DNA from 2 places in the Thauera sinica genome. Region 2 is predicted to be linked to the other one. Evidence: riboswitches for the same ligand, from Rfam matches in the RefSeq annotation. Region 2 holds a riboswitch; the other holds the start of a gene.
The links. Region 2 has a riboswitch for cobalamin ahead of CCZ27_RS22075 (TonB-dependent receptor). Riboswitches for the same ligand answer to the same signal wherever they lie in the genome.
Positions count from the first base shown of each region.

Region 1 (3,204 bases), 1.8 Mb from region 2:
CACGCTCTGGCGGGCGTCGAAGCGATAGCGCGCGGCCACGTCCCACACCGTGTAGCCCGCGTAGCCGACCTGGGTGCCGGAGCTGTTGACCCAGTCCAGGTCCTTGCTGCGGCCGACGTAGCGCCCACCCACGCGCGCGCTCCAGGCGCCGTGGTCGACATCCAGCGCCAGGTGCGCGTTCTGGCGCGCGACCTTGTTCAGGTCCACCCAGTCCGAGCCGATTTCCTGGCGTGCGGCGAACATGTGGGTGAGCCCCGCCGTCAGGCCGAGGCCGGGGCGGATCTGCCAGCGGCCTTCCAGTTCGAGGCCGCGCATGCGCGCGCGGTTGGCGTTGATGTAGGTGAACAGCGTGGTATCGGCGTCGATCGCGGTGCCGCCGTCGCGCGTGATCTTGTCCTTGACGCGGGTGTCGAACACCGTCGCATCGAGGTACAGCCCGTTGCCCGACCATTCCAGGCCGAGGTCGACGGTCACGCTCGATTCTGGCTTCAGGTTCGCGTTGCCGCGCGTGATCTCGGTCTTGCCCTGCCAGTTGATGCTGGTGGCCTCGCCGGTGAACTCCGCCGCGGTCGGCGGCACGAAGGCGCGTCCGGCGGTGCCGTGCACGCGGAAGCCGGCGCCGAGCAGGTGCTTGAAGCCGATGCTCGGGTTGACGGTGTCGAAGTCCGACGTGGTCGGCGTGAAGTTGGTCTTCAGCGGCGTGCCCAGCGTCTTCACGCGGATGTCGTCGCGGCGGATGCCGGCGTTGACGGTGGTGTCGCCGCCGTTGAAGGTCCAGGTGTTCTCGACGTATATGCCCGTTGCTTCGCGTTCGTTGTCGGCCGAGTACGGGGCGTTGCGCGCGCCGGTGACGTAGAGGTCCCAGCTCTTGCCGGTGACCTTGGCGCGTTCGTGGTCGATCCCCCACACCAGCCGGGCGTCCTGCGCCCATTCCCACTGGTGCTGCAATTGCCAGCCCTGCCATTCGGTCTCTTCGGCGAAGCTGCTGCGCGGCAGCAGGGCCGGGTTGTACCAGGGCGAGCCGTGGGCGACGTATTCGCTGTATTCGCGGCCGGAGAACACGGTGGCCGACAGGCGGTGCGCGCCGATGCGGCCGGACAGGCGCAGGTCGAGGCCGTCGTGGTCCATGTCCTTCGTGGTGCGCGCCGGATCGGCGTAAGCGACGTCGTCGGGCGTGCCGATGTCGCGGCCGCGGTAGGTGTTGAAGCTGGCATTGACGCGCCAGTCGGCGTTCAGGTCCAGCCCCAGGCGCAGGGCGTGGAACTGCTGCTCGTAGGCGCTGGTGGGCAGTTCGTGGCCCTTGCCGGTCTTGTAGTCGTCCTGGTCGAACCACGAGCCGCTGTAGTCGAAGTCGAAGGCTTCGCCCAGCTTGCCGCCGAGGTGGCCCTTGAGTTCGCGCAGGTCGAAGCTGCCGGCGGCGACTTCGGCGGAGCCGGTGAGCGGGCCGCGGCTTTCGCGGGTGATGACGTTGACCACGCCGCCCATCGCCGACGAGCCGTACAGCGCCGAGGCCGGGCCCTTGAGCACTTCGATGTGCTCGACCCGGTTCATGTCGACGATGCTGAGGTTGGTGCTCATCGCCGGGCGGCCGTCGATCAGCAGCAGCGAGCGCTTGTTGATGCCGGAGAACTCCGGCGTGAAGCCGCGGATGCCGATGCCCGACAGGTTGCCCGGGTACTGGATCACGTCGAGGCCGGCGTTCTTCTTCAGCACGTCGGTCAGTTCGCGCGATGGCGTGCGCTCGATGTCCTCGCGGTCGATCACCAGCACGCGCTGCGGCGTTTCCTCCAGCGGCGCCTCGGCGCGCTGGGCGGTGACGACGACGGTCGACAGCACTGTCGCGTCGCCGGCGGACTGCGCGGCGGCGTGCAGGGGAAAGGCCGCGAGCAGTGCGGCGGCGAGGGGGAGGCGGGTGGAACGGGGGCGAGGCTTCACGGAACGGCTCCAGTCAGGTGAGACCGGCCGGGCGTCCGGAGCCTTGCGATGCGGCGGCCCGTGCCGTCGTCCGCTGCGCCTGGCGCCGTCCGCATCCCCGCGGCCGGTCAGTAAGAAGCGCGCCGCCGTCCACATCCTTGCGGTGGACGGAGCGCGCCAACGGCCGGCAGGCCGGTCTCCGGGCTCGCAAGTCTTGACGGACCGCCTTCCCATACCGTGCGCAGCGCCGTGCCGGCGCCACGCGGTCGATACAGTGGCGGATGTGGTCCGTCCGCACTTGCCTACCGTTGCGGGGGCAGCCAGGACATTGCGCGCCGCGGCGTGGCGGCGCGCGCATCCTGTTCCCGTTTCACCTCCGTCCCGGTTGGGAACGGGGGCACCTGCCGGATGATTCCCGGTCGATCCCGCGTTGCCGCGGGCTGGCGGATGGCGGCGGACCGGGGACGCCGCCATCCGTTGCGGGCGGCTCAGGCCGTGCCCGCGCTTTCTCGCATCGGGTGTTCCTCCAGGATGGTCGGCAGGGACTGCAAGGGAGAGTGGGCACGGCCAGGCGCCGTCCGTTCCCGACGCCCGGCCGCCGTCCGCGCGCAGGACGTCGCACCCGCGGTCGGGCGGGCGTTTGCCGGAGCGAACGGAACGGTGGGCGAAGTGGCGGCAGGCATCATGGCGTCAGATCAGGGGCTCCCCGCCCGTGCAGTCGAGACGATGTGCATGGCAGGTCTCCTGGCTCACGGGTCTTCGCCTGGCGCCAGCCTTCCCGGATGATTTCCAGTGGCGTGGAGGGCGCAAGGCTCGCCGATTACAGTTGCGGGGGCAGCGCCGGATTTCGCGCATGGGCGCGGCACCGGCTTCCCTTTTCATGCCTGCCGACGTCGGCAGGCAACCATGACAGCGGTGCAGGTTAGCGTTCGTGTCAAAGTGTGTCAAACGCTGCGGCGGCGGCGTGGGCGAACGGCGGCGGCGCATGCCAGTGCAGCACGCCGTCGGCGAAATCGTAGTCGGCGATGCGTGCCAGCGGTCCGCCGATGTCGGCCGCGGCGTAGCCCAGCAGGCCGATGTGCCCGATGCGCAGGCGCAGCGGCGCCCCGGCGGCGAAGGCGTCGAGCCGCGGCCGCACGCCGGCCATCGGCCAGGCGTCGGCGTAGAGCCCCACCGTCACGTGCGGCACGTATTCCCCGTCCGGATGGTTGTGATCGCCGGCCGCGAAACAGGCGCGCAGCGCGGCGATGCGTCCGCCAGCATCGCCTACGGCGAGATAGGGCGCGGAAG
Region 1 covers NZ_CP023439.1:1,729,424-1,732,627, forward strand. Annotated here, with positions in the region: gene CCZ27_RS07575 (TonB-dependent receptor) at 1-1,935, opposite strand, end outside; cobalamin riboswitch at 2,088-2,334, opposite strand; cobalamin riboswitch at 2,632-2,838, opposite strand; gene CCZ27_RS07580 (2'-5' RNA ligase family protein) at 2,849-3,204, opposite strand, start outside.
Region 1: it holds a riboswitch for cobalamin, as region 2 does, so the genes downstream of both, CCZ27_RS07575 (TonB-dependent receptor) here and CCZ27_RS22075 (TonB-dependent receptor) in region 2, are expected to answer to the same signal.

Region 2 (3,204 bases):
TGGTCGACAAGGCCAGCGACCGCGTCGTGGGCGTGCATATGGTGGGTCCCGATGCCGGCGAGATCATCCAGGGCATCGCCATCGCGCTGAAGGCAGGCGCGACGAAGCAGGTCTTCGACGCCACGATCGGCGTCCATCCGACGGCGGCGGAAGAGTTCGTCACGATGCGCGAGCCCGCGCGATAAGCTGCCCGCCGCGACGGGGAATTCCGGCCGCCTGCCCGGGGCGAATCCCCGATCCGACGGCCTGAGCGGCGCTCCCCGCTCAGCCGCCCTTCAGCTTCAGCGGCAGCCCGGCGGCGACGAAGGTCACCGTGCCGGCGAGCGCGGCCAGTTGCTGGTTGAGCCGGCCGGCCTCGTCGCGGAACAGGCGGCCGAGCGGCGTTTCCGGCACCAGGCCGAGGCCGACTTCGTTGGCGACCAGCAGGATGGTGCCGGGCAGCGCGGGCAGCGCGGCGAGCAGGGCGTCGCGCTCGGCGCGCAGTCGGGGCAACGCGTCGGCATCGGCGCCGGGCGGCAGGTCTTCGGCGCCGGCGAGGAGGTTGGCGAGCCACAGCGTCAGGCAATCGACGAGCAGGCAGCGGCCGGGCGCGGCCTCGCGCCGCAGGGCGTCGGCGAGCGCGCGCGGGGCTTCCACGGTGCGCCAGGCCGACGGGCGGTCGGCGCGGTGGCGGCGGATGCGCTCCGCCATCTCGGCGTCGAGCGCCTCGGCGGTGGCGATGACCGTGACGGCCAGCCCCGAATCCGCGGCGCGCCGTTCGGCGTGCCGGCTCTTTCCCGAGCGCGCGCCGCCGAGGATGAGTTCGAGCGTCATTGGGGCGTGGCGTTCCTGCGCTGCAAACCGGGGGCGGAAAAGGTATCATCCGCGCCGCTGCCCCGGAAGGGGCGCTGCGTTCGAGGTGCCCGACGGCGGTCCGCGCCCTAGGGGTAAACGGGAAACAGGTGCGCGGCGCGACGGACCCGAAGGTTCGCCCCGCAATGCCTGTGCTGCCCCCGCAACGGTAAGCGAGTTCAAGGCGCATCACTCTGCCACTGGGCTTCTGCCCGGGAAGGCGATGCGCCGCGTGTGGCGGGTTTCGCGGAGAAACCCGGCCGCCTCGGCTCGCGAGCCCGGATACCGGCCCGTGCGCGTTGGAGGAGGTGCCGCGGGGTGGCGGCGGCGGGTCGTTCCCTGCGCTCATGCCTGCCCCGTTCGCGGCGCGTCCATGTGCGGTTTGCCGGGGACTGCGGGGACGCGGGCCGCGGCGCGGGGAGTCCCCATCCATGAGCATCCGCCTTTCGGCCGCGGCAGTCGCGGCCTGTGCAGCCTTGCCGTCGGCCTTGGCGATCGCCGCCGGCGAACACCAGTTCGAACCGGTCATCGTGTCCGCCACCCGCATCGACGTGACCGACGTCGATGCCACCTACGCCTCCGAAGTGCATACGCGCAAGGACATCGAGCGTTCCGGCGCGACCACGCTGGTCGACTACCTGTCGCGCCAGACCTCGGTCCAGGTCGTGCCCAGCTTCGGCAACCGCTTCACGCCCAGCCTCAACATGCGCGGCTACGGCCTCACCAGCGGTTTCCAGAACGTGATGATCACCGTCGACGGCCGCCGGCTGAACAACATCGATTCGGTGCCGCAACTCCTGGGCGGCATCGCGCTGGCCGACGTGGACCGCATCGAGATCACCAAGGGCAGCGGCTCGGTGCTGTACGGCGACGGCGCCACCGCCGGCTCGATCCAGATCTACACCCGGCCGCACGACGGCGCCCGCATCGAGGCGTATGGCGGCAGCCACGGCGCGCTCGGCGGCACGGTCGCGGCCGGCCTCGTGCGCGAGCGCTTCTCGCTGTCGGCGACGGCCGATCACGGCGAAACCGACGGCTACTCCGACAAGGACCCGTCCGGCCATCGGGACGCCTCGAAGGCCGACACCTGGCACGTGGCCGCCGGCGGCAATCCGGTGGATGGCCTGAAGCTCACCGCCGACGCGGGCCGGACCCGCATCGACACGCGCTACCCCGGCCCGCTGGACCTGGCGCGGTTCGAGGACGATCCGGCGCAGAACGACGGCAGCCTCTACACTCACCAGCGCTTCGACAGCGCCTACTGGAGCGTCGGCGCCGAGTACCGGCTGACCGATGCGTGGCGGCTGTCCGCGCGCCACCAGACCGAGGACAAGACGTCCGAGTTTCTCGGCGCATTCTCGAGCACCCTGGACTACACCTACGATTCGGACGAACTGGCGCTGCAGTACCTCGGCGACCGCCTGTCCGTCACCGCGGGCGTGCAATCCTTCGACGGCGAGCGCAAGGGCGCGAGCGAGAAGACTTCCAAGCGCAACCTCGGCTGGTTCGTGCAGGGCCAGTACGCCTTCGACCGCCTCACGCTGTCGGCCGGCGCGCGGCGCGAGCGGGTCGAATACGGACACCGCCCGGATGCCGGCGCGCGCCTGAAGGACGACGAGCGCTTCAACTCGTGGGACGTCGGCTTCAACTACCGCATCGATCCGGCGCTGACGGTGTTCGGCAACTACAACGACGCCTTCCAGGCGCCCGACATCGACCGCTTCTTCGTCTGCAACGCCTTCGACGCCGACTTCACCTGCGTCGGCACCGCCTTCAACGCCTTCATCGAGCCCATGCACGCCCGCACGGTCACGCTCGGCCTCAACCACGTGCTGCCCGCCAACCGCCTGAAGCTCGCGGTGTTCCATGCCAGGCTCAAGGACGAGATCTACTTCGACCCGGTCAGCTTCGCGAACACGAACTTCGACCGTTCGCACAAGTACGGCATCGAACTGCAGGACACCTGGCAGATCTCCCCCGCGCTGACGGGCTCGCTGAACTACGCGTGGACGCGGGCGATCATCGATCGCGACGGCAGCGGCGCCTTCGACGGCAAGGAATTGCCCGCCGCGCCGAAGCACAACCTGGTGCTGGGCTTCGCCGTCAAGGTGAGCGAGGCCGGCACGCTGAACCTGTCGCACACCTGGCGCAGCAAGGCGTGGGCCGACGGCGACTTCGCCAACGGGGCGCCGAGGCAGCGGGAATACCAGTCCACCGACCTCGCCTACCGCCACCGGGTGACGAAGGACGTGGAACTCTACGGCGCGGTGAGCAACCTGTTCGCGCACGAGAACGGCGTCTGGGTCGAGAGCGCTTTCCGGCCGCCGGTGGTGGTCTATCCGGTCGATTTCGTCCGCACCTGGAAGCTCGGTG
Region 2 covers NZ_CP023439.1:5,051,940-5,055,143, forward strand. Annotated here, with positions in the region: gene gorA (glutathione-disulfide reductase) at 1-185, shown strand, start outside; gene cobU (bifunctional adenosylcobinamide kinase/adenosylcobinamide-phosphate guanylyltransferase) at 265-813, opposite strand; cobalamin riboswitch at 893-1,139, shown strand; gene CCZ27_RS22075 (TonB-dependent receptor) at 1,263-3,204, shown strand, end outside.